DNA from 4 places in the Pseudomonas sp. NBRC 111131 genome. Region 1 is predicted to be linked to each of the others. Evidence: predicted binding sites of a transcription regulator. Region 1 holds the regulator's gene; each other region holds the start of a gene.
The links. The regulator sigma-54, encoded in region 1, starts transcription at its own class of promoters, with help from an activator protein. The targets are predictions, from matches to a motif close to ANTGGCATNNANNTTGCTNT.

Region 1 (7,706 bases):
CCTTCTGCTTGTTCGTTGTCGACCTCAAGGTGTCTGGCGCTTCGCCAGAGGCCTTGGTCGGCAGTGAAAACCAGCCGGTGATCGCGGCGCGAATCTGGTTGTTCGTCATCGCCATCATCGCCCACAACATACCTGAAGGCATGGCCATTGGTGTGTCAGCCGGTGGCGGCATGCCCGATGCCGACAGCCTGGCCATGGGCATTGCCTTGCAGGATGTGCCCGAAGGCCTGGTCATTGCGCTGGTATTGGCAGGGGCGGGGATGTCGCGGTTCAAGGCATTTCTGATTGGTGCCGCATCGGGGCTGGTGGAGCCCCTGGCGGCAGTGATCTGTGCCTGGCTGGTGAATGTTGCACAGCTGCTATTGCCTCTGGGCCTGGCCTGTGCAGCGGGCGCGATGTTGTTGGTGGTGACCCAGGAAATCATCCCCGAGTCGCGCAGCAACGGGCACCACCGCTTGGCCAGCCTTGGGCTATGTATCGGGTTTTGCCTGATGATGGTGATGGATACAGCGATGTCGTGAAGGACCTGGAGCGGGAGCTGTCTTTGTCAGCGTGCTGGTCACTCGGCGAAGATGACGCCGTTATTCGCCTTCGTCGAAGTAGTTGTTGATCAACGTCACCAGCGCCTCCAGGGCTTCGCTGTCTTGCTCACCTTCGGTGTGCAGGTGCACCTGGGTGCCTTTGCCCGCAGCCAGCATCATCACGGCCATGATGCTCTTGCCGTCAACCAGCTTGTCAGGCGCACGCCCGACCCGCACCTGGCAGGGGAAACGCCCGGCCACGCCGACGAACTTGGCTGCCGCCCGGGCGTGTAGCCCCAGCTTGTTGATGATGGTGATTTCGCGGGCGGGCATCGTGGTGCGGATCCTGTGGGCTAGAGGTCGCGGTGGCGGACCTGGACGTTTTTCAGGGACTGTTGCAGCAATTGGCCAAGGCGTTCGGTGATGTACACCGAGCGGTGGTGGCCGCCGGTGCAGCCGATGGCGATAGTGACATAGGCGCGATTGCTGGCAGCAAAGCGTGGCAGCCATTTGAGCAGGTAGCTGGAAATGTCGTTGAACATTTCTTCGACATCCGGCTGTGCGGCAAGGTAGTCGATTACCGGTTGATCCAGGCCGGAATGCTCGCGCAGCTCAGGCTTCCAGTAGGGGTTGGGCAGACAGCGCACATCGAACACCACGTCGGCGTCGACCGGCATGCCTCGCTTGAAGCCAAATGATTCGACCAGGAAGGCGGTGCCGGGCTCGGGCTGGTTGAGCAAGCGCAGCTTGATCGAGTCGCGCAGTTGGTAGAGGTTGAGGTTGGTGGTGTCGATCTTCAGGTCGGCAAGGTCGGAGATCGGCCCGAGCAACTCGCTTTCCACGCGGATTGCCTCCGCCAGCGAGCGGTCTGCGTTGGTCAACGGGTGGCGCCGTCGCGTCTCGGAGAAGCGCTTGAGCAGCGTGTCTTCGTCGGCGTCGAGAAACAGCACGTCACATTGGATATGGCGGCCACGGGCTTCTGCCAGCAGGTCCGGAAAGCGCGACAAGTGGCTCGGCAGGTTACGCGCATCGATCGAAACGGCCACCTTGGGTTGCAGCAGCTCGGTATTGATCAGCGCGTTTTCCGCCAGTTGCGGCAGCAGGCCGGCGGGCAGGTTGTCGATACAGTAATAGCCGTTGTCTTCCAGCACATCGAGGGCGGTACTCTTGCCGGAGCCGGACCGGCCGCTGACGATGATCAGGCGCATGTTCAGTGCTCGTTCTGTACGTCCAGGACAACCTGGTACAGGGCCTCGCTGCTATTGGCAGCACGCAGGCGATCGCGGACCTCCTTGCGATCGAGCATGCTGGCAATCTGGCGCAGCAATTCGAGATGGGCGTCGGTGGCAGCCTCGGGCACCAGCAGGACGAACAGCAGGTCGACCGGCGCACCATCGATGGCGTCGTAGTCGATTGGAGCGTCCAGGTGCAGCAAGGCGCTGACGGGGGCAGTGCATCCTTCGATCCGGCAGTGGGGAATGGCAATGCCATTACCGAAGCCGGTGGAGCCGAGCTTTTCACGAGCGATGAGTTTTTCGAAGACGACCTGCATCTCCAACTCGGGTACTTGTTCGGCAATGAGGTTGGCGACCTTTTCAAGGGCGCGTTTCTTACTGCCGCCCGGCACGTTCACGAGGGAACGGCCGGGGGTCAGGATGGTTTCAAGTCGGATCATGGATGAGGGGGATCAGCGGGCGGCTGCACCTTGCAGCAGGCTTTGCTGTTTTTCCTTGTGTTTTTTCAGTTGGCGGTCGAGCTTGTCGGCCAGGGCGTCGATCGCTGCATACATGTCTTCGTGTTCGGCGTTGGCAACCACTTCGCCGCCGGGAATCTGCAAGGTCGCTTCGACCTTCTGCTGCAGCTTCTCGACTTTCATGATGACCTGCACGTTGGTGATCTTGTCGAAGTGACTCTCCACGCGGGCGAGCTTTTCAAGCACATAATCGCGCAGCGGCTGAGTGACTTCTACATGCTGTCCACTGATATTGACTTGCATACAGCTTCTCCTTTGTTGCCCGTGCATAAAGAGGCAGGTATTGCACCTGCCCCACAAACGCTATGGCACATCTCAGGGGCTACATCAGTCGCTTGCGCTCGCTCGACGGTGCGATGCCGAGGGACTCGCGGTACTTGGCGACGGTGCGACGGGCTACCTGGATGCCTTGTGCCTCCAGTAAACCAGCGATCTTGCTGTCACTCAATGGCTTTTTCTGATTTTCCGCCGCTACCAGTTTCTTGATGATCGCGCGGATGGCCGTGGACGAGCATTCTCCGCCTTCGGCGGTGCTCACATGGCTTGAGAAAAAGTATTTCAGTTCGTAGATGCCGCGGGGGGTATGCATGTATTTCTGCGTGGTCACCCGCGAAATGGTCGATTCGTGCATGCCCACCGCTTCGGCGATGTCGTGCAGCACCAGAGGTTTCATCGCCTCGTCGCCGTAGTCGAGGAAACCGCGTTGATGCTCGACGATCTGGGTGGCGACCTTCATCAGCGTTTCGTTGCGGCTTTGCAGGCTTTTAATGAACCACCGAGCTTCCTGCAGCTGGTTGCGCATGAAGGTGTTGTCGGCGCTGGTGTCGGCACGGCGGACGAACCCGGCATACTGCGGGTTGACCCGCAGGCGGGGGATCGCTTCCTGGTTCAGCTCGACCAGCCAGCGGTCGCTGTCCTTGCGCACGATGACATCGGGTACCACGTATTCTGGCTCGCTCGACTCGATCTGCGAGCCAGGACGTGGGTTGAGGCTCTGTACCAGCTCAATGACCTGGCGCAGCTCGTCTTCCTTGAGTTTCATCCGGCGCATCAGCTGGCTATAGTCGCGGCTGCCGAGCAGGTCGATGAAATCGGTGACCAGGCGCTTGGCCTCGGCCATCCAGGGTGTGTTGGCCGGCAGTTGGCGCAATTGCAGCAACAGGCATTCGCCCAGGTTGCGCGCGCCGACACCTGCTGGCTCGAACTGCTGGATGCGGTGCAATACCGCTTCGACCTCGTCAAGCTCGATGTCCAGCTCCGGGTCGAAGCCTGCGCAAATCTCTTCGAGCGTGTCTTCCAGGTAGCCCTGGCCGTTGATGCTGTCGATCAAGGTGACGGCGATCAGTCGGTCGGTATCGGACATCGGTGCCAGGTTCAGCTGCCACAGCAGGTGGCTTTGCAGGCTCTCGCCGGCCGAGGTGCGGGTGGTGAAATCCCACTCGTCATCATCGTTGCTCGGCAGGCTGCTGGCGCTGGTCTGGTAAATGTCTTCCCAGGCCGTGTCGACCGGAAGTTCATTGGGGATTCGCTCGTTCCACTCACCGTCTTCCAGGCTTTCGGCACTGCTGGTGCTTTCCTGGAAGCTGTTGTCCTGGACCTCGGCGGCCGGCTTGTTCTCGGCGTTGTCCGCCATTGGGTCGCTGTTGTCGAAGTCGTCGCCGTCTTCCTGACGTTCGAGCATCGGATTGGACTCCAGCGCTTCCTGGATTTCCTGCTGAAGGTCCAGGGTGGAGAGCTGAAGTAGGCGGATGGCCTGTTGCAACTGCGGGGTCATCGTCAGTTGCTGGCCCATTTTTAGGACGAGCGATGGTTTCATGGCAGGGGCTTAATACCTTGTTCGCCGGCGCGCATGCGCCATCCACTACACGAGGGCGCCGAGGCGCCAAATTCAAGCAAGTTTTATGCCTTAAATTGTAGCGTTTGCCTAGAGCACTGTAACAACTTAAACCCCGCCAGGGCGGGAAAGCCAGTGCTCCAGGCGCGTCCCGGGGTCAGAGCCGGAACTCGTGACCCAGGTAGACCTCTTTGACCAGGTCGTTGGCCAGGATGGTCTGGGCATCGCCTTCGGCGATCAGCTGGCCATCGTTGACGATGTACGCGGTTTCGCAGATATCCAGGGTTTCACGGACGTTGTGGTCGGTGATCAGTACGCCGATGCCCTTGGCCTTGAGGTGGTGGATGATCTGCTTGATGTCGCCGACCGAGATCGGGTCGACGCCGGCAAAAGGTTCGTCGAGCAGGATGAACTTTGGTGCGGTCGCGAGGGCGCGGGCAATTTCGACCCGGCGGCGCTCGCCCCCGGACAGGCTCATGCCGAGGTTGTCGCGGATGTGGCTGATGTGGAACTCCTGCAACAGGCTTTCCAGCTCCTTGCGGCGGCCATCGCGGTCGAGTTCCTTGCGGGTCTCGAGGATGGCCATGATATTGTCGGCCACCGACAGCTTGCGGAAGATCGAGGCTTCCTGCGGCAGGTAGCCGATACCGGCGCGAGCGCGGCCGTGCATGGGCTGGTGGCTGACATCGAGGCTGTCGATCAGGACGCGGCCCTGATCGGCCTGGACCAGGCCGACGATCATGTAGAAGCAGGTGGTCTTGCCGGCGCCGTTGGGGCCGAGCAGGCCGACGATCTGGCCGCTGTCGATCGACAGGCTGACGTCACGCACGACCTGACGCCCCTTGTAGCTCTTGGCCAGGTGCTGGGCTTTGAGGGTTGCCATTTACTCGGCCTTCTTCTTCGGCTGGATCACCATGTCGATGCGCTGACGTGGCTGGGTCACGTTGCCACCGCGACCGGCGGTCGCAACCTGGGTCTTGGTGTTGTAGACGATCTTCTCGCCTTCGGTGGTGTTGCTTTCGTTCTCGACCTTGGCGCGGTCAGTCAGGATCACCGTGTCTTTCTGCGCCTGGTACTGGATGGTCACGGCCCAGCCTTTCATTTTGTCGGGCTTGGCGGCGCTCTGCTGCTGCTCGAAGTAGGCCAGGTTGCCCACCGAGGTCACCACGTCGATGTCGCCATTGGCGGCACGGGTCATGGTCACGGTGTTGCCTTTGATCATCATGGAGCCTTGGGTGATGATCACGTCGCCGGTATAGGTGGCCACGCCTTGCTTGTCGTCCAGGTGCGCGTTGTCGGCCTGGATGCGGATCGGCTGGTCACGGTCGGTCGGCAGGGCGAAGGCGCTCGCGCTTCCCAGTGCTGCGCTCAGGCTGAGCAAAAGGGGGAGGGTTTTAACGAGCCTCATACTGTCCTCTTACGTTAGAGAGCAGGTCCATCCTGCCTTCTTTCAAATACGCTTTCATTCCTTTGCCCGTAGTTGTACCACCGGCGCCGTCGATTCTAACGGCTTGATCGGTCTGCGCATATTGCTTCTGCGGGAACACGGTCATGCGTGAGCTGGTAATGATGGTTTCACGCTGTTTTTCGTCGGTACGGGCCACGCGCACCTGGTCGATCAGTTCGACCTCGGTGCCGTCCGGGTTGACCTCGGCACGCGCGCTCTGTACGTGCCAGGGGTATTCGGTGCCCCGGTACATGTGCAGGTCGGGCGTAGTCACCAGTGTGACCTCGGTCGCCTTGAGGTGTTCGACCTTGTCGGCCGTCATTTCGTATTGCAGCTTGCCGTCGGGCAGAAACTGCACGCTATGGGCATTGATCGCATAGTAATCGATGGCGCTTTCGTCGACTTGCGCCACCGGTTTGTCGAGGAAGCTCTCGGGGCTGACATTCCAGTAGCCGATTGCCACCAGCAGGGCGGCGATCACCGCGAGCAGCGCAACATTGCGGGCTTTCTTGCTGAACATGGGCAACCTACAGGTAGTTGGCGTTGGCAGCGTCCAGGGTGCCCTGGGCCTGCATGATCAGTTCGCAGAACTCGCGCGCAGCGCCTTCACCGCCGCGTGCTTGGGTCACGCCGTGGGCATGCTGGCGAACGAACGGAGCAGCATTGGCGACCGCGATACCCAGCCCTACCCGGCGAATGACCGGTAAGTCGGGCAGGTCATCACCCAGATAGGCGACCTGCTCATAGCTTAGGCCCAGTTCGGCCAGCAGGCCGTCGAGCACCACCAATTTGTCCTCACGGCCCTGGAACAGGTGCGGGATGCCGAGGTTCTTCGCGCGGCGCTCGACCACCGGGGTCTTGCGCCCGCTGATGATCGCCGTGGTCACGCCGCTGGCCATGAGCATCTTGATGCCATGCCCGTCCAGCGTGTTGAAGGTCTTGAACTCGCTGCCGTCCTCGAGGAAGTACAGGCGCCCGTCGGTCAGGACGCCATCTACGTCGAACACGGCGAGCTTGATGGCTTTGCCGCGTTGCATCAGATCCTGGTTCATGTGCAAGGTTCTCATCTACATGACCCCTGCGCGCAGCAGGTCGTGCATGTTCAGGGCGCCGGTAGGGCGGTCGTGTGGGTCGACAACGACCAGTGCGCTGATCTTGTTGTCTTCCATGATCTTCAGTGCCTCGGCGGCGAGCATGTCGGCGCGGGCAGTCTTGCCGTGCACGGTCATCACCTGATCGATCAGCGTGCTGTGTATGTCGATGTTGCGGTCCAGGCTGCGGCGCAGGTCGCCGTCGGTGAAGACCCCTGCCAGGGTTCCATCCTGTTCCAGTACGACGGTCATCCCTAAACCTTTACGGGACATTTCAAGCAGTGCGTCCTTGAGCAGGGTGCCGCGTTGTACTTGCGGTAGCTCGTCACCAGCATGCATGACGTTCTCGACCTTGAGCAGCAGGCGACGGCCCAGCGCTCCGCCGGGGTGCGAAAACGCGAAGTCTTCGGCGGTGAAGCCGCGTGCCTCGAGCAGGGCGATGGCCAGGGCGTCGCCCAGTACCAGTGCCGCTGTGGTAGAGGAGGTGGGCGCCAGGTTCAGCGGGCAGGCTTCCTGGGCAACACGGGCGTCGAGGTTGGCCTCGGCGGCCTGGGCCAGGGGCGAGTCAGGGTTGCCGGTCAGGCTGATCAGCTGGATGCCAAGGCGTTTGATCAGGGGCAGCAGGGTAACGATTTCGGCGGTACTGCCGGAATTGGACAGGGCCAAAATGACATCATCGCGGGTGATCATGCCCATGTCGCCGTGGCTGGCCTCGGCCGGGTGCACGAAGAACGACGGCGTACCGGTGCTGGCCAGGGTGGCGGCAATCTTGTTGCCGATGTGCCCCGATTTGCCCATGCCGACCACAACGACTCGGCCCTTGCTGGCCAGAATCAGCTCGCAGGCTTTGACGAAATTGGCATCGATACTGGCCGCCAAGCCCTGTACTGCCTCGATTTCCAGGCGCAGGGTTCGCTGGGCGGACTGGATCAGCTCATTGGATTGGCTCATGTCGAAAAGCAATGCCTGATGAAAAGGCGGCGATTATAGCTGCAATGGAAGAAAGCCTCATCCTTTCGATTGTCCTATCAAATGTCATCAAACCCTGTCGCTGGCCTGA
Region 2 (7,706 bases), on a different contig from region 1:
TAGAGGTCGACGGCCAGGGCGTACTCGGGCATGTCAGCATCGTATAGGCGATAGCAGTCGACCTGTTCCTTGCGCGCCCACTTGCCTAGCTGCTTGAGGTTTTTCTGCAGGCGATTGGCGAACATCTGCGCGCCTTCGGACAGGCGTGCCGGCTCATTGGCCACCGGCACCTGGCGTCGCGTGTCAGTGTGTTCAGCCTGGGCCTCGCGGCGCTCGCCAGTGACGAACTGGTCAGGCTGCACCTTGAACAGCAGCAGCTTGCACGGCAATGCGCCGTTCCAGAACGCATATTGCTTGTGGCTGCGGATGCCCATGCGCTTGCCCAGCTCCGGCGCACCGGTAAACACTGCCGCCTCCCAGCCCATGCACGCCTGGCGCAGGCGTTCGCCGAGGTTCTGGTAGAGGTACAGCAAGCTGGCCTCGTCGCCCAGGCGCTCGCCATACGGCGGGTTGCTGATGACCAGGCCCTTCTGGTTCTGGTCCGGACGTGGTTCGAAACTGGCGACTTCACCCTGGTAGATCTTGACCCAGTCACCCAGGCCGGCGCGCTCGACGTTGTTGCGCCCCGGCTGGATCAGCCGAGGGTCGGCCTCGTAGCCACGGATCCACAGGGGTGGCTTGGCCAGGCCAGCGTGCGCGCGGGCCTGTGCCTGCTCGTGGACCTTGCGCCAGGTGGCCGGCACATGGCCCAGCCAGGCGCTGAACCCCCAACGCTCACGTTTGAGGTTCGGGGCGATGTCGGCAGCCATCATCGCCGCCTCGACCAGGAAGGTGCCCACACCACACATCGGGTCGGCAAGGGCGCCGCCTTCAGCGGCAATGCGTGGCCAGCCGGCGCGGATCAGCACCGCCGCCGCCAGGTTTTCCTTCAGCGGCGCAGCGCCTTGCTGCAGGCGGTAGCCACGCTGGTGCAGGCTATGGCCGGAGAGGTCCAGCGAGAGGATCGCCTCGCCACGGTCCAGCCGCAGGTGCACGCGCACATCGGGGTCGATCTTTTCCACCGATGGGCGCAGGCCTTCGCGGTTGCGCAGTTTGTCGACAATCGCATCCTTGACCTTGAGCGCGCCAAAGTGGGTGTTGTCGATGCCCGAACCATGGCCGCTGAATTCCACGGCCAGGGTCCCGTCGGCGGCCAGGTGGTCAGCCCAATCAACCGCGTGGACGCCATCGTAAAGGTCGTCGGCGTTCTTCATGTTGAAGCGCTTTAGCACCAGCAACACGCGGTTGGCCAGGCGCGACCAGAGGCACAGGCTGTAGGCGGTTTCCATGTCGGCCTCGCCGCGGATGGCCGAGGTGTGCTCACGCACCTCTTCGAGGCCCAGGCCTCTGGCCTCTTCGGCAAGCAGGCCTTCCAGGCCTTTGGGGCAGGTGAGATAGAGTTCGAAACGGTCCGACATGTGTTTTCCAGAGCCTTGGGCTATTAAAGTGACGAGGCGACGCATCGCCCCGCCGATGTTTGCCCGAACGCCCTTCCAGCAAGCGTCCGAGTGGCCGCCGCTGCCAACAGGTGGGCAGCGGACGGTCCGGGCCGCCTGATCGATCCGTGCTCGCCCAGTGGCAGAAACAGCTTAGATCATCAGGCAGTACTAAAAATTTCCGTCGACATCAGGGCGCATGTGACCCTTCGTCGCATTTCAAATTATTTCTGTCATCACGCTGCAGCGCTGGCGAAATGACGTCAAGCGTCAGCAAACCCCGATCATAGCGGCCTCAACAGCAAATAAGGTTGAGTCGCATTTATTTACTTATCCCTTCACCCTCGGAAAGGTTACGTGCTTATGACAAATCGATCATTCCCAGCGTGACTCGCATTCGTTAGAACTGGTCTTAGGCCGCTTCGCAACGAGGCGGCACTTTCAGCCCGCCACGCCGGCAGCGGGCGCACACCGGCAGAACGACTCTGCCCGGCCTCGGAGAGGCCGACGGGACATTACAGTCAACAAGTGAGGGCAACACCCTATGAGAAGACTTAAGCGTGATCCGTTGGAAAGAGCATATTCACGTGGCTACCAATACGGGGTCACCGGCAAATCCCGCGAACTTTGCCCTTTCAATCTTCCTTCAGTTCGCCAAGCCTGGATTAACGGCTGGCGCGAAGGTCGCGGTGATAACTGGGACGGAATGACTGGCACCGCTGGCATCCATAGACTCAACGAAAATCACGCCGTTGGCTGAACGAGGACACTGAATTCGAGTCACCATGCACGCCCCATCCGGGCGGCGGGCTAAGGCCCAGGGGCCCCTTCAAGGGGCCCTTTTTTATGCGTGCGGTTTATCCGCGGGGCATGGCCGCGATCGCATCCACGGCTTCACGGATCAATGCGGGCCCTTTGTAGATGAAGCCCGAATAGATTTGCACCAGGCTGGCGCCGGCAGCAATCTTCTCGGCGGCGTGTCGGCCTTCGGTAATGCCGCCGGCCGCAATGATCGGCAGCTTGCCACCCAGCTCACCTGCCAGCACCTTGACGATATGGGTGCTCTTGCTCAGCACCGGCGCCCCCGACAAACCACCCGCTTCGCCCCCATATGGCAGCCCTTCAACGCCCTCACGGCCCAGGGTGGTGTTGGTAGCGATCACCGCGTCCATCCCCGACGTCATCAGTGCAGCGGCCACCAGTGCGGTTTCCTCGTCGCTCATGTCCGGGGCAATCTTGATCGCCAGCGGTACGCGCTTGCCCTGTTCACCCGCCAACTGCTCGCGGCGCTCGGCCAACGCATCGAGCAACTGCTTGAGCGAGTCGCCGAACTGCAGGCTGCGCAGGCCTGGGGTATTCGGTGAACTGACGTTGACGGTGATGTAACTGGCCTGGGCATAGACCTTGCTCAGGCAGATCAGGTAATCGTCTACCGCGCGCTCGACCGGGGTATCGAAGTTCTTGCCAATGTTGATACCCAGCACACCGTCATAGCGCGAAGCACGTACCCGCTCGAGCAGATGATCGACGCCCAGGTTGTTGAAGCCCATACGGTTGATGATCGCCGTGGCTTCTGGCAGGCGGAACAGCCGCGGCTTGGGGTTGCCCGGTTGCGGTCGCGGGGTGACCGTGCCGATCTCGACGAAACCAAAGCCCAGCTGGGCAAAGCCATCGATGGCCGCGCCATTCTTGTCCAGACCCGCAGCCAGGCCAACCGGGTTGGCAAAGTTCAAGCCCATCACGCTCACCGGCAACGCTGCGGGCTGCTTGCACAGCACACCGTTGAGACCAAGGCGGCCACCGGCGCCGATCAGGTCCAGGGACAGGTCATGGGAGGTTTCCGGAGAAAGCTTGAACAGCAGCTGGCGGGCCAGGGTATACATGGGCGGGCAAGGCTCAGGGGTGAATGAGGCTGCGATTATAGCCAGCGTGCGGCTGGCATGACAGCAAATCCTGGGAGCGCCTTGGCACATGGGTTGCTACATCGCTTGCACAGTGCCTATTCAGTACAGGCGGGGATATTTGTGACTACATCAGCCCTGGCATGGGTAAACGGCAGCGATGCCCCGGAGAAACCCAGCCTCAACATCGGCTTCATGGCCCTGACCGATTGCGCCTCGGTGGTGGTTGCCGCCACCCAGGGCTTCGCCCAGCAACAGGGGCTGTCCCTGACCCTCAAACGCCAAGGTTCATGGGCCGGCCTGCGCGACAAGCTGGCCACTGGCGAACTGGATGCCGCGCACTGCCTGTACGGCCTGGTGTACGCCGTGCACCTGGGCATAGGTGGCGTGCCGGCCAGCGACATGGCGGTGCTGATGGGGCTGAATCAGAACGCCCAGGCCATCAACCTCTCCCCTGCCCTGCAGCGCCAGGGCGTGACCAGCCCTGAAGCACTGGCTCGCCTGGTGCACCAACAAAGCGCACGACTGACCTTCGCACAGACCTTCCCCACCGGCACCCATGCCATGTGGCTGTATTACTGGCTGGCCAGCCAAGGCATTCACCCCTTGCACGATGTCGACAGCGTGGTGGTCCCTCCCGCCCAGATGGCAGCGCACGTTCAGGCCGGGCGAATCGACGGGTTCTGTGTCGGCGAGCCTTGGGCAGCGGCGGCCGTGGCTCAAGGCCAAGGGTTCACCCTGGCCACCAGCCAGACGGTCTGGCCCGACCACCCCGAAAAGGTTCTGGCCAGCGCCCGCGCCTTCGTCGAACAGTACCCCAACAGTGCGCGCGCCCTGGTCAAAGCCATCCTCGCTGCCGGCCGCTTCATCGAACAGAGCCCAGAGAACCGTCGCAGCACCGCGCAGTTGCTCAGCGGCAGCGCTTACCTGGACACCGCCCTGGGCACCATCGAACCACGCCTGCTCGGCGACTACCAGGATGGGCTGGGCAACCACTGGCACGACCATCACGCCCTGCGCCTGTTCGACCAAGGCCGGGCCAACCTGCCTTACCTGTCCGACGGCATGTGGTTCATGACTCAGTTCCGCCGTTGGGGCCTGCTGCGTGATGACCCCGACTATCTCGGCGTCGCCCGCCAGGTCCAGCAATGGGCCTTGTATCGGGAAGCGGCGCAAGCCCTGGGTGTGCATTGTCCGGACCTGCCGATGCGCAGCAGCCTGTTGATCGATGGTATCCGCTGGGATGGCAGCGACCCGCACGGCTATGCCCGCAGCTTCAGTCTGCATGCGCTGGGCGAACTGCCCGATGCTCGTATCGGTCTGTGAGGGCCATCACCATGCTGCGCATCCTGCTGATCGACGATACCCAGAACAAGCTCGGCCGCCTCAAGGCCGCCCTGCGCGAAGCAGGCTTCGAAGTAATCGAGGCGCCGGACCTGACCATCGACCTGCCCGCCTGCGTCGAATCAGTGCGCCCCGACGTGGTGTTGATCGACACTGACTCCCCCGATCGCGACGTGATGGAACAGGTGGTGCTGGTCAGCCGCGACCAGCCTCGCCCGATCGTGCTGTTTACCGACGAGCATGACCCTGGGGTGATGCGCCAGGCGATCCAGGCGGGTGTCAGCGCGTACATCGTCGAAGGCATCCACGCCGCTCGGCTGCAGCCGATTCTGGATGTCGCCATGGCCCGCTTCGAAAGCGACCAGGCACTCAAGGCGCAGTTGCTGGCGCGCGACCAGCAGCTTGCCGAGCGCAAACGCATCGAGCAGGCCAAGGGCTTGCTGATGACGATGAAGGACTGCAACGAAGAGCAGGCCTACACCCTGATGCGCCGGCAGGCCATGAGCCGACAGCAGAAGTTGATCCAGGTGGCTGATCAGATCATAGCCATGCACGAGATGCTGGGCTGAAGCCCCAGGCGCGCCAGCTTGGCCCAGCTTTTGCTGGATAAAGTGCACCGGTAGCCAACGGCGGTTGCCCACAGACCCTCGACAAAGACGTCGCTCCCCCTCCACGCCAGTGGGTCGGGTAGCGGCGTCTTTTCGTTTCCGTTGCATTGCCCAATGAGGTGTTCGATGAGTACCAGCTTCTGGAAATCCGGGCATGTGCCCACGCTGTTCGCCGCCTTTCTGTATTTCGACCTGAGCTTCATGGTCTGGTACCTGCTTGGCCCCCTGGCGGTGCAGATCGCCACCGATCTGCAACTGAGCGCACAGCAACGGGGCCTGATGGTGGCGACACCGATTCTGGCGGGGGCAGTGCTGCGCTTTGTCATGGGCCTGCTGGTCGACCGTCTTTCGCCTAAGACTGCCGGGCTGATCGGCCAGGTGATCGTTATCGGTGCCCTGGCTGGGGCCTGGTACCTGGGTGTCCATAGCTATGAGCAGGCCCTGTTGCTCGGCGTGTTCCTTGGCGTTGCCGGCGCCTCGTTCGCCGTTTCATTGCCGCTGGCCTCGCAGTGGTACCCGCCACAGCATCAGGGCAAGGCAATGGGCATCGCCGGTGCAGGCAACTCCGGCACCGTTTTTGCCGCCTTGCTGGCGCCTGTGCTAGCCGCAGGTTTCGGCTGGAACAACGTGTTTGGTTTCGCCGTTATCCCCTTGACCCTGACCTTGGCATTGTTCGCCCTGCTCGCGCGCAATGCACCCCATCGGCCAACGCCAAAGGCCATGGCCGATTACCTCAAAGCCCTGGGTGACCGCGACAGCTGGTGGTTCATGTTCTTCTACAGCGTCACCTTCGGCGGCTTCATCGGCCTGGCCAGTGCCCTGCCCGGTTATTTCAGCGACCAGTATGGCCTCAGTCCGATCACTGCCGGCTACTACACGGCTGCCTGTGTCTTCGCCGGCAGCCTGATGCGCCCGTTGGGCGGCGCACTGGCCGATCGCTTCGGCGGTATCCGCACGCTGCTGGGCATGTACAGCATTGCCGCCATCTGCATCGCAGCCGTGGGCTTCCACCTGCCCAGCGCCCCCGCAGCACTGGCTTTGTTCGTCAGTGCCATGCTTGGCCTCGGGGCAGGTAACGGCGCGGTGTTCCAGCTGGTACCGCAACGTTTTCGCCTGGAAATCGGTGTGATGACTGGGCTGATCGGCATGGCCGGGGGCATAGGCGGCTTCCTGCTGGCGGCCGGCCTGGGCGCCATCAAGCAGCACACCGGCGATTACCAGTTGGGGCTGTGGCTGTTCGCCAGCCTGGGCCTGCTGGCCTGGTTCGGCCTGCATGGGGTGAAGCGACGCTGGCGTACCACCTGGGGCTCGGCGGCGGTCACTGCGGCCCGAGTATGAGGCCAGGCGATGAGCCTACAACTGAGTTTTGCCCAGGCCAGTGCCACCGGGCCACGTGCAGAGAACCAGGACGCCCTGCGCCTGGTCACCCCGGCGCCAGAGCTTGCCGCCAGCAAGGGCTACCTGTTCGCCCTTGCCGACGGCGTCAGCCAGTGCGCCGATGGCGGCCTGGCAGCACGGGCCAGCCTGCAGGCGCTGGCCATGGACTATTACGCCACACCCGCCACCTGGAGCGTGACGCAGGCGCTTGATCGGTTGCTGCTGGCACAGAACCGCTGGTTGCGTGCGCAAGGCGACCAACCACTGCTGACCACGCTCAGTGCCCTGGTCCTGCGTGGGCGCCGTTTCACCCTGGCGCATGTCGGCGATTGCCGTGCCTACCGCTGGCACGACGACCGCCTGCAGCGCCTGAGCGAAGACCACGTGTGGGACCAGCCGGGCATGCAGCACGTGCTCAAACGGGCGCTGGGCCTCGATCAACACCTGTTGGTGGATTACCTGGACGGCGAGCTGCAACAGGGCGAATGCTACGTGCTGGTGAGCGACGGCGTCTGGGCCAGCCTGGGCGACCAGCATATCCAGGCGGTGCTACGCGAGCAGCCTGACCTGCAGTTGGCCGCCGACACGCTGGTCGCCAGCGCCCATTACAATGGCAGCCGGGACAATGCCAGCGCCCTGCTGGTACGGGTCGAGCAACTGGGTACAGCCAACCTGGGCGATACCCTGGTGCAACTGCAGCAATGGCCGCTGCCCGGCCTCCTGCGCGACGGCCAGGCGATCGATGGCTGGCAGGTCGAGACACGCCTGGCGCACAGCCGTCAGGCCTTGCTCTACCGCGTGCGCGACAGCCTAGGCCAGCCATGGCTGTTGAAAACCTTGCCGTCCGCTAGCGCGCACCTGCCCGACGCCGCACAAAACCTGTTGCTTGAGGAATGGTTCCTGCGCAGGGTGGCCGGCCGCCATTTCCCCGAGCTGCACACCGCCAGCCAGCGCCAGCACCTGTATTACGTGATGCGTGAGCATAACGGGCTCACACTCGCAGCCCAGTTTGCCGAACAGGGCCCATTACCGCTGGCTCAATGGCTGGAAGTGGCCCGCCA
Region 3 (7,706 bases), on a different contig from region 1:
GGTCTTCGAGTTCCTTGAGGGTCTTGGAAATGGCCGGCTGGCTGATGGCGAGCACGTCGGCAGCCCTGGCCAGGCTGCCCTGCCGGGCGATCTCCAGGAAGCACAGCAGGTGACGGTACTTGATGCGGGTGTCGAGATTCATGCCGCAAGCTTACCGCATCGCCGCCTGCGGCGTATCCGGGTCATGCCGCCATAGTTTCACTCGTCAACCCATGATTTGAACACTCACGCACCTGTCATTTCTGCCAGTAGCAGATCCTGGCAGCATGGGGCTGAATAGGCCTTCCGATCTCTACTACACCGGGAGCTCAAAGCCATGACCCGACTCAGGAAGCCTGTACGCTCGCCCCACCCCGTCCGCCCTTTCTGCGAGGCCGCTGCGCAACAGCCTGTGGCCCCCATCGATTTCAGCTATGGCCAGAAAGGCCATGGCCACTTCACAGACAACCGCGAGGGTAACCGGGGGTCTGCGACCAGCGTGCTCAAGAGCAAAGTACGGCCGGGGCGATTCTACGTAACTGGCTATCAGGCCGATTCCGATGGTCAACACCAGGTCTTCATTGTCTGCCTGGACGAGAATGGCAAGCCAGACACCACGTTCAACGGCAGTGGTATGGTCGATTTCACCAAGCTGTCCACGGGGAACTATCTGAAAGCCGATGCGGTAGCAGAGGACGAGTCGGGCAATCTGCTGGTGAGCGTGTCGGTTATCCAAGAATCAACCACCCATCTATGGAAGCTGGGTGCCAAAGGCGAAGTCGATCCGAATTTCGGCCAAGGTAAGGGTTATGTCGACACGCGTGATTTGTTCGGTGTGGATCTTGTGCTGCAGAAACTGGCCTGTCACCGAGAAGGTACAGTTGCAACGGCTCTGCGCCGCGAAGAAGGTTTATTCATGGCGGTGGTTGTGGCCCTGAAGGCCGATGGTGGCAGGGACAGCGGCTTCGGTGAAGAGGGGTTGCTAGCCATGAGTAACCTGATTCCCGAAAGTCCGGTGCACATCCTTGACGGCATTGCCGTCATCGCCTCAAAAACCGGAGTACAGCGAATAGTCATCTCCACTTATGTGAGTCTTAATGGGGACGATCATGCCGTAACCAGTAGCCTGTCACTGCGAGGAAGTCTCGACGAGACATTCGGCGATAAAGGCCATCACTGGTCGGAGGTAGGCATTATCAACAATGGTTTTACGGTAGAAGATAGCAGCGAGCGCATCACTTTATACGGCCAGTACTACTCGATTGACGACGACAACAGCCCACCGACCCTCTACCGGCTGGATTATCAAGGCAAACCTGCAGCCGAGTTCAACAATGGCCAGGTGGTACGTTTCGACATTGACGGCGCGTGGGATCACATCGCTGAAGCCGACGGTAGCCTGATCGGATACGGTTCGTTCTATTACTTCGTCATGGCAGTGCGCTACACCTCGAGCGGCCAACTCGACACCCGCTTTGTCCCCCCCCATGGCTACGGTCAGTTTGGCGCGATCTCGCCGCAGTATGGGTTCTATTCCGATACCTACTCGATGATCATCGATACCGAAAAACAGCGCATGCTGGTGAGCGGAGAAGACGCGCAGCCGAGCTATCAGCTCCCCTGCCTGATCGCCGTTTCCTTGAAACAGGCCCAGTAGTACGCCGCTGCAGCAGAGGCAAGTTCAAAGCCTCTTTGTGGGTAAACCCGCTCCCGCAAGAGCGGGTTTACCCACAAAAGGGCCGGCACTGGCAACACAGGAAAATCAGGCTATAGCCAACTCGACAGCACCATCGTTCAACCGCACCGGCCACACCCGCAACCTCTGCCCGCCATCCTCCAGGCACTCCCCGGTCTGCAGGCTGAAATGCTGCTTGTACAACGGCGCCGCCACCACCAGTTCGCCCTGCACAGTGCCCACCAGCCCGCGGCCGATGATGTTGGCACCGGAACGCGGGTCACGGTTGTCCACCGCGTACAGCGGCTGCGCCTGCCCCGGCAGGTAGAACAACGCCACCTGCGCCCCATCGAGCCATACCACCACCCCAGAATCGGCGACCAGGTCGTCGGCCTGGCAGACCGCCTGCCAGTTCACCTGCGTTGTCACAGCAGCATTGAGCAGAGCCATCAGACAGCCTCCTCGACGGTTGGAATAAGGTGCAGGGGTGCAGCGGGGCGACGCTGCTGGCGCTCACGGATGAAATGCACATCCGGGTCGGCCCGCTGGTCGTTGACGAAGGTACGGAAGCGCTTGAGCTTTTCCGGGTCGCTGAGGGCGTTGGCCCACTCGCATTCATACTGATCGACCACGTGCTGCATTTGCGCCTCCAGCTCGGCGGCCAGGCCCAGGCTGTCGTCGAGGATCACCTGTTTGAGGTAGTCCAGGCCGCCTTCCAGGCTTTCACGCCACACCGAGGTACGTTGCAACTTGTCGGCGGTGCGGATGTAGAACATCAGCACGCGGTCGATCAGGCGCACCAGGTTTTCATCGTCCAGGTCGGTGGCAAACAGCTCGGCATGCCGTGGGCGCATGCCGCCGTTGCCGCACACGTACAAGTTCCAGCCCTTGTCGGTGGCGATCACGCCGATGTCCTTGCTCTGCGCCTCGGCGCATTCGCGGGTACAACCAGACACCGCGAACTTGAGCTTGTGCGGGCTGCGCAGGCCCTTGTAGCGGTCCTCCAGGCGCAGCGCCATGGCGACGCTGTCCTGTACGCCATACCGGCACCAGGTGCTGCCCACGCACGATTTCACCGTGCGGGTGGACTTGCCATAGGCATGGCCAGTCTCGAAGCCTGCCTCGATCAACTCGCCCCAGATCAGCGGCAGCTCATGCAACTGGGCGCCGAACAGGTCAATGCGCTGGCCGCCGGTGATCTTGGTATAGAGGTCGTATTTTTTCGCCACCTGGCCGATCACGATCAGTTTGTCAGGGGTGATTTCCCCACCGGGGATGCGTGGTACCACCGAGTACGTGCCGTTCTTCTGCATGTTGGCCATGAAGGTATCGTTGGTGTCCTGCAGCGGCACCAGGGCGGGGTCCATGATCGGCTGGTTCCAGCATGAGGCGAGGATATTGCCCACCGCTGGCTTGCAGATATCGCAACCGACATGCCCCTGGCCATGGCGCGCAAGCAGGTCGTTGAAGGTACGGATGCCTCCGACCCTTACCAGCCCGTAGAGCTCTTGCCGGGTATAGGCGAAGTGTTCGCACAGGCGCTTGTCCACGGTCACGCCTCGGGCGGTAAGCTCATGCTCGAAGACCTGCTTGAGCAGCGCCGCACAGCCGCCGCAACCGGTCGCCGCCTTGGTGCAGCCTTTGAGCGCGGCCAGGTCGCTGCAGCCACTGTCGATTGCCGCGCACACAGCACCTTTGCTGACGTTGTGGCACGAGCAAAGGGTCGCGCTGTCAGGCAATGCATCGGCGCCCAGGGTTGGCGCACCGCCGCTTTGCGGCAGGATCAGCGCGGCCGGGTCGGCCGGTGGTGCGATGCCATTCTGGACGTATTGCAGCAGGGTGTCGTAATAGCTGTTATCGCCCACCAACACGGCACCCAGCACCTGCTTGCCACTGGCATCCACTACCAGCCGGCGGTAGGCGGCGTTGGCTTCGTCGATGAAGCGGTAGCTGCGCGAGCCAGGGGTGGCCCCGTGGGCATCGCCGATGGAGCCAACATCCACACCCAGCAGCTTGAGCTTGGTCGACAGGTCGGCACCGGTGAATTCCCCTGCCTGCGCGCCCAGCAGCAGCGCCGCCAGGTTGCGCGCCATGTGGTAGCCGGGGGCGACCAGGCCGAACACGCTGCCATTCCACGAAGCGCATTCACCGATGGCGAAGATGCAGGGGTCGCTGGTGCGGCAATGATTGTCGATCACCACCCCGCCGCGCGGGGCAATCGCCAGGCCGCAGGCACGGCCCAGGGCATCCTGCGGACGGATGCCGGCGGAAAACACGACCAAGTCGGTTTCCAGGTGTTCGCCGCCGTCAAAGTTCATGCGGTAACGGTAGGCCTGGCCGGGGCTGATCGACTGGGTCGCACACGACAGGTGCACACCTACGCCCAGCGCTTCAATCTGCGCCTTGAGTGCCGCGCCGCCTTCGTTATCCAACTGGACCGGCATCAACCGGGGGGCAAACTCCACCACGTGGGCTTCCAGGCCGAGGGATTTGAGTGCATTGGCGGCCTCAAGGCCCAGCAGGCCGCCACCCACTACCACACCACGGCGGGCACCGCTGGCTGCAGCGCGGATCGCGTCGAGGTCGTCAAGGGTGCGGTACACCAGGCAGGCATTGGCGCTGGAGCCCTCGATCGACGGCACGAACGGGTAGGAGCCGGTGGCCAGGACCAACCGATCGTAGCCGTAGCGGCCTTGGGCCGTAACCACTTCGCGGCGCGCGCGGTCAATCTCGAGCACTGCTTCACCCAGGTGCAGGTGCACGCCGCTGGCGTCATAGAAGCCCGGCTCACAGAGGGCGAGGGTTTCGGCGCAGCTGCCGGCGAAGTACTCCGACAGGTGCACACGGTCGTAGGCGCGCTGGCGCTCCTGGCCGAACACCCGCAGCTCGAAGCGCGCCAGCGCGCCGCGCTCGACCAGGTGCTCGACGCAGTGATGACCGACCATACCGTTGCCGACGATGACCAGCCGCTCTCGTTGCCCACTGCTCGCTGTTGCCTTCATAAGCCGATCCTCGATCAAAAAAAAAGCGCCTGGAGCCGAAGCCCCAGGCGCCTTTGCCTGTATTCATCACGGAGTGCCCAGGTGTGATCGCCATTGATCAGTGGGCGTTGTTGTAGCTGAGCTGAAGCAGGGACTGTGCCAACCCTGACTCCTGTGCTGGCCTCTACCCGGGCAAGCCCGCGCCTAGGGAATTGGTTTGCCGCGACCCCCTGCCTGGTGAAGAACCCGCCACTGACGATGCACTTTCCCGGTGCAGCACTCCCCAACCTGGGGCACCTCAATACACATCGCGCCGATACCGCTTGGCTTTGCTCAGCGCCTCGACATAAGCATCGGCATCCGCACCACCGTGCGCCGCAATCACCTCGCGCAGTGCCGCATCCACATCCTTGGCCATGCGCCGGGCATCTCCACAGACATAGACATACGCCCCCGCTTCCAGCCACTGCCACACCTGTGCCCCCTGCTCTCGCAGGCGCTGCTGCACATAGATCTTTTCGGCCTGATCACGGGAAAACGCCGTGTCCAACCGCAGGTGGCCACTCGCCTGCCAGGCCTGCAATTGCGCCTGGTAATAAAAGTCGGTGGCTGCGCACTGCTCGCCAAAAAACAGCCAGTTGCCGCCTTTGGCACCCCGTGCCTCACGCTCCTCAAGGAAGGCACGGAACGGCGCAATCCCGGTGCCAGGGCCGATCATGATCACCGGCACGTTGTCATCCTCGGGCAGGCGAAAGTGCTTCGACACCTGCGGGAAGATCGCCACCTTCGCTGCCTGCCCGCGGTCGGCGAGAAAGCTTGAGCACACCCCCTTGCGCGCACCATAACGCACGGTGGAAACGGTCAAGTGCACCTGGCGCGGATGGGCCAACGGGCTGGAGCTGATCGAGTACAGCCGTGGCTGCAGAGGTTTGAGCAACGCGAGCCAAGTGGCCAGCGGCAGGTTCTGCGGGAACGCGCGCAACACATCGGCCAACTGCCGGCCCCACAGCCAGTCCTGCAACTGTGCCTTGCAGTCGGGCTGCAGCAAGCGCTGCAGGTCGGCGGCCTGCTGGCTGAAGACCTGCAGTTGCTGCAGGGTGACGTTGGCAATTTCCAGGTGCGATGCCAGGGCCTCGGCCAGCGGCATCGGCGCATGGCCTTTGAGCTCCACCTGGGCCTGGCCATCGAGCTGCATGAGGGCCAGCAATTCCTCGACCAGCGCCGGGCAATTGTGCGGCCATACGCCCAGGGCATCGCCAGCCGCGTAGGTGAAACCGCTGTCGGCCAGGTCGAATACCAGTTGGCGGGTTTCCTTGCCGGCGCCCGGGCCGCTAAGCAAGCGGTTTTCCAGCAAGGTCGCCGCGCAGGGGTGATGTTTGCTGTAGCTGGCAACGGCTGCAGGCTCACTGATTGGCAGTTGCGGCGCTTCGCCCCCCAGTTTGGGCAACAACGCATCAAGCCAGTTAGCGAAGGCGTCCTCGTAGTCCGGCTCACAATCAACCCGTGGCAGCAAACGGCGCCCACCCAGCTCGGCCAGGCGCAGATCGAGCTTGCGGCCAAACCCACAGAACTGGTCATAACTGGAATCTCCCAGCGCCAGCACGGCATAGGGCAGCGCCGCGCAATGGGCGCCACCCTCGGCTTGCAGCGCCTGCCAAAAGGCCCTGGCGCTGTCGGGCGGATCGCCATCGCCGAAGGTGCTGGCGATCAGCACGACACTGGCCGCGCCCTGCAACTGGCCGAGGTTGACCGCGTCCAGGCAAGAGAGCTGCACCTGCAACCCCGCCCCACGCAAACCTTCGGCACAGCGTTCGGCCAACGCTTCGCCGTTGCCGGTTTGCGAGGCCCACAGCACTAGATGGCAAGGCGATGTGGCAACCGGCGCAGCCACTGGCGCCGGCTGAGCGAACAGCCCCGCCAGCAACCCGTCGACGAACAACCGGCGGGCAGCGGCCAGTGGCGCGTTGGCCGGCAAGCTGGGCACGCCCTGGGCGCGCGCCTGGTCAAGACCGAGCAGAAAGCCCTGTAGGTAATGGCGCTCATCGTCTGCCAGAACGGGCGTTTGCAGGGTGTCCAGACCCAGCAGGCGTGCAAGGGTCGCGGTTGGCATGGGGGCAGGCTCCGGTGCAAAGGTTGCGGTGCTGAGGTCGAGGGCGTCGATGCGTTCGCCAGCGATCCGCTGCAGGGTCACCGCACAGTGCTTGAACGCTGGCTGCAGCGACACAGGGTCGACGGCATCACAGGTGACGGCATTGATCGCCAGTTGCTCACCGATCACATCGTTCCAATGAAAGGGCGCAAAGCAGTTGCCCGGCATGACCCGGTCACAGACCCGCGCCGGCAGCACGGCCTGGCCACGGCGTGAACGAATCGCCACCTGGTCCTTGTCCTGGATACCCAGCCGCGCCGCATCGTCGGGGTGGATTTCGACGAAGGGGCCTGGCTCCAGCTTGTTCAGCGCAGGTACTTTGCCGGTCTTGGTCAGGGTGTGCCAGTGGTGTTGCACGCGCCCGGTATTGAGCACCAGCGGGTACTCAGCGTCCGGCAACTCGGGCGCGGGCAACCAGGGCCGGGCAAAAAAGCGTGCCTTGCCGCTGGGCGTAGGAAACAACAGAGCGCTCGGGTCGCCCTCACGGAGGTAACGCAGGGGGCTGCGGTCGTCCGTACGACCCGGTGCGCAGGGCCACTGGCGCGGCCTGTCGCGCAATTGCGGGTAGCCAATACCCCGCAGATCGTAGCCGGTGGCCGGGTTGTGAAAACGGCGAATCTCGTTGTACACCGCCTCGGCATCGGGGTAGTCGAACGCCTCGCCGTAGCCCATGGCGCAGGCCACTTTGGCGATGAGCTGCCAGTCAGGCAGGCTTTGCCCCGGTGCCTCCACCGCTCGGGGCATCAACGTCAGGTTGCGCTCGCTGTTGATCATCACACCCTCGCCTTCGGCCCACAGGGCGGCGGGCAACAGAATGTCGGCGTAACGGTTGGTTTCGGTATCGAGGAAGGCATCCTGGGTGATCACCAGTTCAGCCTGGCGCAGCCCTTCGATCACCTGCTGGCGGTTGGCGACGCTCGCC
Region 4 (7,706 bases), on a different contig from region 1:
GCAGCTCCTCCAGAGCTCGCGCACGCCAAAGGCGCAAGGTGTTGACACTGGCACCGCGCCAACCGACCACCGGCGTGTCGTAGGCGACCGCCCGCACGGTTTCGCCCGGCCACCAGACCTGGCGCTGTTGGCCATGGACGTCGAGCACCGTTTCGACGCTGCCGCCGAAACTGATCGGGTAGATCACCTCGGCACGCTCGAACTCCCAGGGGTTACCGAAGTCCAGCCAATTCTCGGTCTGTTCCTGCTGCCAGCCATCGACCATGGCCTGGCGGAACAGCCCGTGTTCATAACGGATGCCATAACCATGGGCAGCAATCCCCAGGGTCGACATGCTCTCCATGAAGCAGGCCGCCAGACGGCCAAGACCGCCATTGCCCAAGGCTGCATCAGGCTCGAGCAGGCGGATGCGCTCGAGGTCCACGTCCAGCCCTTCCAGCGCATCGCGGGCGATGTCCAGCAGGCCGAGGTTGCTCAGGCTGTCATAGAGCAGGCGCCCGATGAGAAACTCCAGGGAGAGGTAATACACACGCTTCTGGCTGCGCCGGTACGACTGACGGGTGTGATCCATCCAGTGATCGACCATGTGATCACGGGCGGCCAGGGCAATGGCTTCGAACCAGTCGTGGTCGAAGGCGTGCTCCGGGTCCTTACCGACCGCATAGGTCAGTTTATCCAGTACAGCGGCGCGAAATTCGGCCACCTCGGCGTCACGTGCTTTAGGTTCCTGGGACATGCGGCATCCTCGGGCAAGTTGACGAAAGCGCAGGGAGAGTGTTGAGACTAGACCCTTCGACAGGGAGTGACAGCCACGGTTCGCAGTTTTCATGCCCGCTTTGCCAATCCGGCAAAAGGTTGTTCACAAATTGAGCAACTCCGGTATGATCGCGCGCCCCAAGACCGTGATCCAGCCCCCTATATAACGATGAAAACGACCCTGATTGCCGCGGCCGAAGTCGACCGCCTGGAAACTTGGCAGCGCTATGCCAGCCACATGTGCGGTGGCTGCCATTCGACCTGTTGCACGCTGCCCGTTGAAGTGAAGATCAAAGACCTGATCCGCATTGGCGTGGTGGACGAGTTCGAGAAGGACGAACCCCCGAAGAACATCGCCAAACGCCTGCAGAAAGACGGCATCATCGAGCGCTTCAACCAGAAGTCGGGGATCTTCACCCTGACCCGCATGAGCAATGACGATTGCCTCTATCTGGATCGTAAGAGCCGGCTGTGCACCATTTATGACAAGCGCCCGGATACCTGCCGGAACCATCCGAAGGTCGGGCCGCGGCCGGGGTATTGTGCCTACAAACCGAAGGCTACCGTTCGCTGATTCAAGTGCCCTTGAGCTCTTACAGGCACTCGCCCCTCTCAGGATCGGTGCAGGACCTGTAGGAGCTGACTTGCCAGCGATGAGGAGCTTGGGTGACCGGTTTTTCCACCCTGCGTACAGTTGCCGCCTCTACGTGTGGAAACGTTGGTGGCAGTTCCTTAGATCTCACCTACGCCATTGGCAATAACCTCGTTCCCCTGGACCAGGTTGTGGTCAACATCACCCATTACCTGACGATCCATTGATGTTCGACGCTTCGCGGGGCAAGCCCGCTCCCACAAGGACGGCACAGCTTGCGAACCCCTGTGGGAGCGGGCTTGTCCCGCGAACACCGGCGCAGCCGGTGCCATCCATCGCAGTAGTCAGGGAAATGGACCGATGACAGAAAACGATAAAACAACGCCAGGCAAAACCTTTTTCTACCAAGGCGAAGCCCATGACCAGCCGCTGTTCCAGATAGCCGCCGGCATCCCGTGCCAGAACGCCCGTGAACAAGCCTCTGAACTGATGGGCTATGTACGCGACATGACGCTTACCGGCGTGATGGAAAACGACCAGCAACTGATCTGGGCTTCGCACTACCTGAGTGCATTGGCCAAGGCGCTGTTGGACGATGCCGAGTTGGGCATGATGCGCTGAGCCCGCCTCTGGACCGGTGATTAGGTGCAGCCGCGAAACACAGCCGCTTCCTACAGCCACTTTTCACAAAGCAAACAAAAACGCCCCCGGCCTTTCGACCGGGGGCGTTTTCATTCAGCCTGAGCTAACTCAGTTCTTGGCTTTCTTGGCAGCGCGGGTACGCTCGCCTTCGTCCAGGATCTTCTTGCGCAGACGGATCGACTTCGGCGTGACTTCGCACAGCTCGTCGTCCTGGATGAACTCCAGGGCCTGCTCGAGGGTGTGGCGAACTGGCGGTACCAGGGCGATGACTTCGTCTTTGCCCGAAGCACGCATGTTGTCGAGCTTCTTGCCTTTGGTCGGGTTCACGCCCAGGTCGTTGTCGCGGCTGTTCAGGCCGATGATCTGACCGTTGTAGATCTCCTGGCCGTGTTCAACGAACAGCTTGCCACGTGCCTGCAGGGTTTCCAGCGAGTAGGTCAGTGCCTTGCCGGTCTCGACCGAAACCAGTACGCCGTTGAGGCGGCCGGACATCTGGCCCGACTTCATGGTGTCGTAGCGATCGAAGATCGAGGTCAGGATGCCTGCACCGTTGGTCAGGGTCAGGAACTGGTTACGGAAACCGATCAGGCCACGGGCTGGAATGTTGTACTCCAGGCGAACACGGCCCTTGCCATCCGGAACCATGTTGGTCAGGTCGCCCTTACGCAGGCCCATCTCTTCCATGACCTTGCCCTGGGATTCTTCAGGGATGTCGATAGTGACGTTCTCGAACGGTTCCTGCTTCACGCCGTCGACTTCACGGATGATCACTTCAGGACGGCCTACGGCCATCTCGAAGCCTTCACGGCGCATGGTTTCGATCAGAACAGACAGGTGCAGCTCACCACGGCCCGATACCTTGAACTTGTCAGGGGAGTCGGTTTCCTGAACGCGCAGGGCCACGTTGTACAGCAGCTCCTTGTCCAGGCGATCCTTGATGTTACGGCTGGTGACGAACTTGCCTTCCTTACCGCAGAACGGCGAGTCGTTGACCTGGAAGGTCATCGAAACGGTCGGCTCGTCAACGGTCAGCGGCTTCATCGCTTCTACCGCGTCCGGGGCGCACAGGGTGTCGGAGATGAACAGCTCGTCGAAACCGCTGATGCAGACGATGTCGCCAGCCTGGGCTTCTTCGACGTCGACGCGGTGCAGGCCGTGGTGGCCCATCAGCTTCAGGATACGACCGTTACGCTTCTTGCCATTGGTGTCGATGGCGACAACCGGGGTGTTCGGCTTGACGCGGCCACGGGCGATACGGCCAACGCCGATAACGCCGAGGAAGCTGTTGTAGTCCAGCGCGGAGATCTGCATCTGGAACGAACCGTCACGGTCAACGTCCGGCGCCGGTACGTTGTCGACGATCGACTGGTACAGGGCGGTCATGTCTTCGCCCATGGCGGTGTGGTCCAGACCGGCAATACCGTTCAGCGCCGAGGCGTAGACGACTTTGAAGTCCAGCTGTTCGTCGGTGGCACCGAGGTTGTCGAACAGGTCGAAGATCTGGTCCAGAACCCAGTCAGGACGCGCGCCCGGACGGTCGACCTTGTTGATCACGACGATCGGCTTCAGGCCGGCTTCGAAAGCCTTCTTGGTCACGAAGCGGGTTTGCGGCATCGGGCCGTCCTGGGCGTCGACCAGCAGCAGCACGGAGTCGACCATCGACATTACACGTTCAACCTCGCCACCGAAGTCGGCGTGGCCGGGGGTGTCGACGATGTTGATGTGGTAGCCGTTCCAGTTGATGGCGGTGTTCTTCGCCAGAATGGTAATGCCGCGCTCTTTTTCCTGGTCGTTGGAGTCCATCACGCGCTCGTCGTTGAGCTCGTTACGCTCCAGGGTGCCGGACTGGCGCAGGAGTTTGTCGACCAGGGTGGTTTTACCATGGTCAACGTGGGCGATGATGGCGATGTTACGCAGATTTTCGATCACAACTGTATCTCGATCAGAGGATTCGGTTGCCGCCAGTCTAGGCGGCCAATATGAAGTTAAAAGCTCAGCGGGCCCGGCGGTCGGGAGGGCGATGGCGGATGCTGCCGCCATACAGCCCTGGCGTCTTATGTCGGACGATAAACACGCACATTGGCATGTCCCTCACTGAGCAGGTGGTGTGCGTGCAAACGGCTCATCACACCTTTGTCGCAATACAGCAGGTACTGGCGAGTTTCATCCAGCTGCTTGAACTTGCTGTTGATCGCATAGAACGGCATGACCTGGACCTCAACGCCCTCGATCACCAGGGGCTCGTCCTCCTGGGCATCGGGGTGACGGATGTCGATGACGATCTGCCCAGGCAGGGCTTCGTGCACTTCCTCGATTTCCACGTCCTTGCCCAACTCGTCGATCACATGGTCGATCGAAATGAACTTGGCACGCTCCAGGGCACGCTCCAGCACGGCCATGTCGAACTGTTTCTCTTCATGCTCCATGCGGTGGCGCTTGGCGTGGGTGGTCGGGTTAACCGAGATCACGCCACAGTACTCAGGCATGTGCTTGGCGAAGTCGGCCGTGCCGATTTCGGTTGCCTGGTCGATGATGTCCTGCTTGTGGGTGGCCAGCAGCGGGCGCAGCACCAGCTTTTCAGTCGCCGAATCGATGATCGACAGGTTCGGCAGGGTCTGGCTGGAAACCTGGGAAATAGCCTCGCCGGTGACCAGCGCGTCGATCTGCAGGCGGTCGGCCATGCGTGCAGCCGCGCGCAGCATCATGCGCTTGAGCGTAACGCCCATGTAACTGTTGTCGACTTTGTTGAGAATCTCGCCGACCACTTCTTCGAACGGCACGCTGATGAACAGCACGCGCTGGCTGCTGCCGTACTTTTTCCACAGGTAGTGCGCCACTTCCATCACTCCCAACTCGTGGGCGCGGCCACCGAGATTGAAGAAGCAGAAGTGGGTCATCAGGCCACGACGCATCATCTGATAGGCCGCCACGGTGGAGTCAAAGCCGCCAGACATCAGTACCAGGGTCTGCTCGAGCGCGCCCAGCGGATAGCCGCCGATACCCTGATGCTGATTGTGGATCACGTACAGGCGCTGATCGCGGATCTCGATGCGCACCAGGATCTCTGGGGTCTTCAGGTCGATACCGGCGGCGCCGCACTGCTGGCGCAACTGGCTGCCGACGTAGCGGTCGACATCCATCGAGGTGAAGTCATGGTGCCCACCCCGCTTGCAACGCACGGCAAAGCGCTTGCCGGCCAGCAAGTGGCCGAAGTGGTGTTTGCACTTGGCGACGATATCGTCGAAATCACCCAGCGGGTATTGCTCGACCTGCAGGAAATGGGTGATACCCGGGGTGCAGGTGAGGCGCTCGATCATTTCACGCTGGACCTTCTCGTCCTCGACGCGGGTGACCACTTCGAGATTGTCCCAGACACCATCAACCACGAGCTCCGGATCGAGGTCCTTGAGCACGTTGCGGATGTTCTTGCCGAGCTGGCGAATGAAGCGCTTGCGCACCGGCCGGCTTTTGATGGTGATCTCTGGGAAGACTTTGACGATAAGTTTCATTGGTTTAACAGCGCGCGCAGGGCCTGCCGAAAATGAGGGGCGCGAATTATATCGGAAATTGCTCAGGATTTGACCAACTTTTGTACAGAAGGTTGGATTTATATTGGCCGCACCGGCCCATCGCCGGTAAGTCGGCGCCCGCAAGGCAACCCAGCGGTGCGGGACCGGCAGGCAGACGGCAAGGCCCTTAAAGGAAGCACAGATCCTTCACGACGCACCTTTATGGTGCAGATGACTTTGATGCCGCCTCTAAAGGGTGCACTTTTGCCCAGTGACCCTAACGCAAACACCCGCAAACGCCCCCTTTTACCCCGCCCTCGCCATTTTCGGGCACTGGCATGCAAATTGCTCCCTTGTGAGGCAGGTAAGCTTGGCCGACTATCCGCGCCCGGCGACACCCTTTTTCCAGGGCAGCGGCCAACTGCGCCCTCGACCATCCGGAGGACAACATGTCGAAGTCGGTTCAACTCATCAAAGATCATGACGTCAAGTGGATTGATCTGCGTTTCACGGACACCAAAGGCATTCAGCATCACGTGACCATGCCAGCGCGTGATGCTCTGGACGAAGACTTCTTCGAAGTCGGCAAGATGTTCGACGGCTCCTCCATCGCTGGCTGGAAAGGTATCGAAGCCTCCGACATGATCCTGATGCCGGTCGACGAAACTGCCGTCCTGGACCCGTTCACCGAAGAACCGACCCTGATCCTCACCTGCGACATCGTCGACCCGTCGAGCATGCAAGGCTACGATCGTGACCCACGCGGGATCGCCAAGCGCGCCGAAGAGTACCTGAAGAGCACCGGCATCGGTGACACCGTATTCGCTGGCCCAGAGCCAGAATTCTTCATCTTCGACGAAGTGAAGTTCCAGTCGGACATTTCCGGCTCGATGTTCAAGATCTTCTCCGAGCAAGGCTCGTGGATGACCGGCGCTGACGTGGAAGGCGGCAACAAAGGCCACCGTCCTGGCGTGAAAGGCGGCTACTTCCCAGTTCCGCCGTTCGACCACGACCACGAAATCCGTACTGCCATGTGCAACGCTCTGGAAGAGATGGGCCAGACCGTTGAAGTTCACCACCACGAGGTGGCGACTGCCGGTCAGAACGAAATCGGCGTCAAGTTCAACACCCTGGTGAAGAAAGCGGACGAAGTACAGGCCCTGAAATACGTCGTGCACAACGTTGCCGACGCTTACGGCCGTACCGCCACCTTCATGCCGAAGCCACTCTACGGCGACAACGGCTCGGGCATGCACGTGCACATGTCGATCTGGAAAGACGGCAAGAACACCTTCGCAGGCGAAGGCTACGCCGGCCTGTCCGACACCGCCCTGTACTTCATCGGCGGTATCATCAAGCACGGCAAGGCCCTGAACGGCTTCACCAACCCGTCGACCAACTCCTACAAGCGTCTGGTCCCAGGCTTCGAAGCCCCGGTAATGCTGGCCTACTCGGCTCGCAACCGTTCCGCCTCGATCCGCATTCCTTACGTCGGCAGCCCGAAGGCCCGCCGTATCGAAGCGCGTTTCCCGGACCCATCGGCCAACCCATACCTGGCCTTCGCGGCCCTGTTGATGGCTGGCCTGGACGGCATCCAGAACAAGATCCACCCAGGCGATGCTGCCGACAAGAACCTGTATGACTTGCCGCCTGAAGAGGCCAAAGACATCCCGCAAGTTTGCGGCAGCCTGAAAGAAGCTCTGGAAGAGCTGGATAAAGGCCGTGCGTTCCTGACCAAGGGCGGCGTGTTCTCCGACGACTTCATCGATGCCTTCATCGAACTGAAGAGCGAAGAAGAGATCAAGGTCCGCACCTTCGTGCACCCACTGGAATACGAGCTGTACTACAGCTGCTGATCTGATCGGCGCCTCGCGCCGATTGCATCACCCCAAACGGCCTTCTTCGGAAGGCCGTTTTTGTTTTTACGCACGTTCAATTCAGACGTCGCCTACAACCAGAGCCTGCTCCCCTGCCCAACAATCGGATCTCCTCGCATCAAGGAGATCACCATGCGCCTCGCCCCAGTTACCCTCGCGCTCACGCTCGGCCTGCTCGGCTGCCAGAATGCCTCACCACCACAAACTGAGTTCGCCCCCTTACTGTCGCGCATCGAGCAGCGACTGGACCTCGCCAGCGCCGTCGCGGGCCACAAGTGGGACCACCAACTCCCTGTACAAGCGACCGATCGTGAACACCAGGTATTGGCT

Region 2: APH34_RS18140 (CmpA/NrtA family ABC transporter substrate-binding protein) is a predicted target of sigma-54. The motif match lies at 3,379-3,398, and genes of this name have one in related genera.
Region 3: nirB (nitrite reductase large subunit NirB) is a predicted target of sigma-54. The motif match lies at 4,780-4,799, and genes of this name have one in related genera.
Region 4: glnA (type I glutamate--ammonia ligase) is a predicted target of sigma-54. The motif match lies at 5,832-5,851, and genes of this name have one in related genera.

The regions. Positions count from the first base shown of each region.
Region 1 is NZ_BCBH01000008.1:76,002-83,707, reverse strand. Features, by position in the region: gene APH34_RS10160 (ZIP family metal transporter) at 1-521, shown strand, start outside; gene APH34_RS10155 (HPr family phosphocarrier protein) at 582-854, opposite strand; gene rapZ (RNase adapter RapZ) at 875-1,729, opposite strand; gene ptsN (PTS IIA-like nitrogen regulatory protein PtsN) at 1,732-2,196, opposite strand; gene hpf (ribosome hibernation-promoting factor, HPF/YfiA family) at 2,209-2,517, opposite strand; gene APH34_RS10135 (RNA polymerase factor sigma-54) at 2,597-4,090, opposite strand; gene lptB (LPS export ABC transporter ATP-binding protein) at 4,266-4,991, opposite strand; gene lptA (lipopolysaccharide transport periplasmic protein LptA) at 4,992-5,516, opposite strand; gene lptC (LPS export ABC transporter periplasmic protein LptC) at 5,503-6,075, opposite strand; gene APH34_RS10115 (HAD family hydrolase) at 6,083-6,607, opposite strand; gene APH34_RS10110 (SIS domain-containing protein) at 6,623-7,597, opposite strand.
Region 2 is NZ_BCBH01000020.1:27,908-35,613, forward strand. Features, by position in the region: gene rlmKL (bifunctional 23S rRNA (guanine(2069)-N(7))-methyltransferase RlmK/23S rRNA (guanine(2445)-N(2))-methyltransferase RlmL) at 1-1,397, opposite strand, end outside; gene rmf (ribosome modulation factor) at 1,960-2,175, shown strand; gene APH34_RS18135 (quinone-dependent dihydroorotate dehydrogenase) at 2,273-3,298, opposite strand; gene APH34_RS18140 (CmpA/NrtA family ABC transporter substrate-binding protein) at 3,440-4,642, shown strand; gene APH34_RS18145 (ANTAR domain-containing response regulator) at 4,654-5,229, shown strand; gene APH34_RS18150 (NarK/NasA family nitrate transporter) at 5,395-6,606, shown strand; gene APH34_RS18155 (bifunctional protein-serine/threonine kinase/phosphatase) at 6,616-7,706, shown strand, end outside.
Region 3 is NZ_BCBH01000005.1:155,212-162,917, forward strand. Features, by position in the region: gene pcaQ (pca operon transcription factor PcaQ) at 1-142, opposite strand, end outside; gene APH34_RS07330 (hypothetical protein) at 317-1,636, shown strand; gene nirD (nitrite reductase small subunit NirD) at 1,742-2,104, opposite strand; gene nirB (nitrite reductase large subunit NirB) at 2,104-4,656, opposite strand; gene APH34_RS07345 (bifunctional nitrate reductase/sulfite reductase flavoprotein subunit alpha) at 4,934-7,706, opposite strand, start outside.
Region 4 is NZ_BCBH01000004.1:313,876-321,581, forward strand. Features, by position in the region: gene APH34_RS06565 (glycogen/starch/alpha-glucan phosphorylase) at 1-736, opposite strand, end outside; gene APH34_RS06570 (YkgJ family cysteine cluster protein) at 926-1,330, shown strand; gene APH34_RS06575 (DUF3077 domain-containing protein) at 1,709-1,969, shown strand; gene typA (translational GTPase TypA) at 2,099-3,919, opposite strand; gene thiI (tRNA uracil 4-sulfurtransferase ThiI) at 4,045-5,499, opposite strand; gene glnA (type I glutamate--ammonia ligase) at 5,949-7,355, shown strand; gene APH34_RS06595 (chorismate mutase) at 7,509-7,706, shown strand, end outside.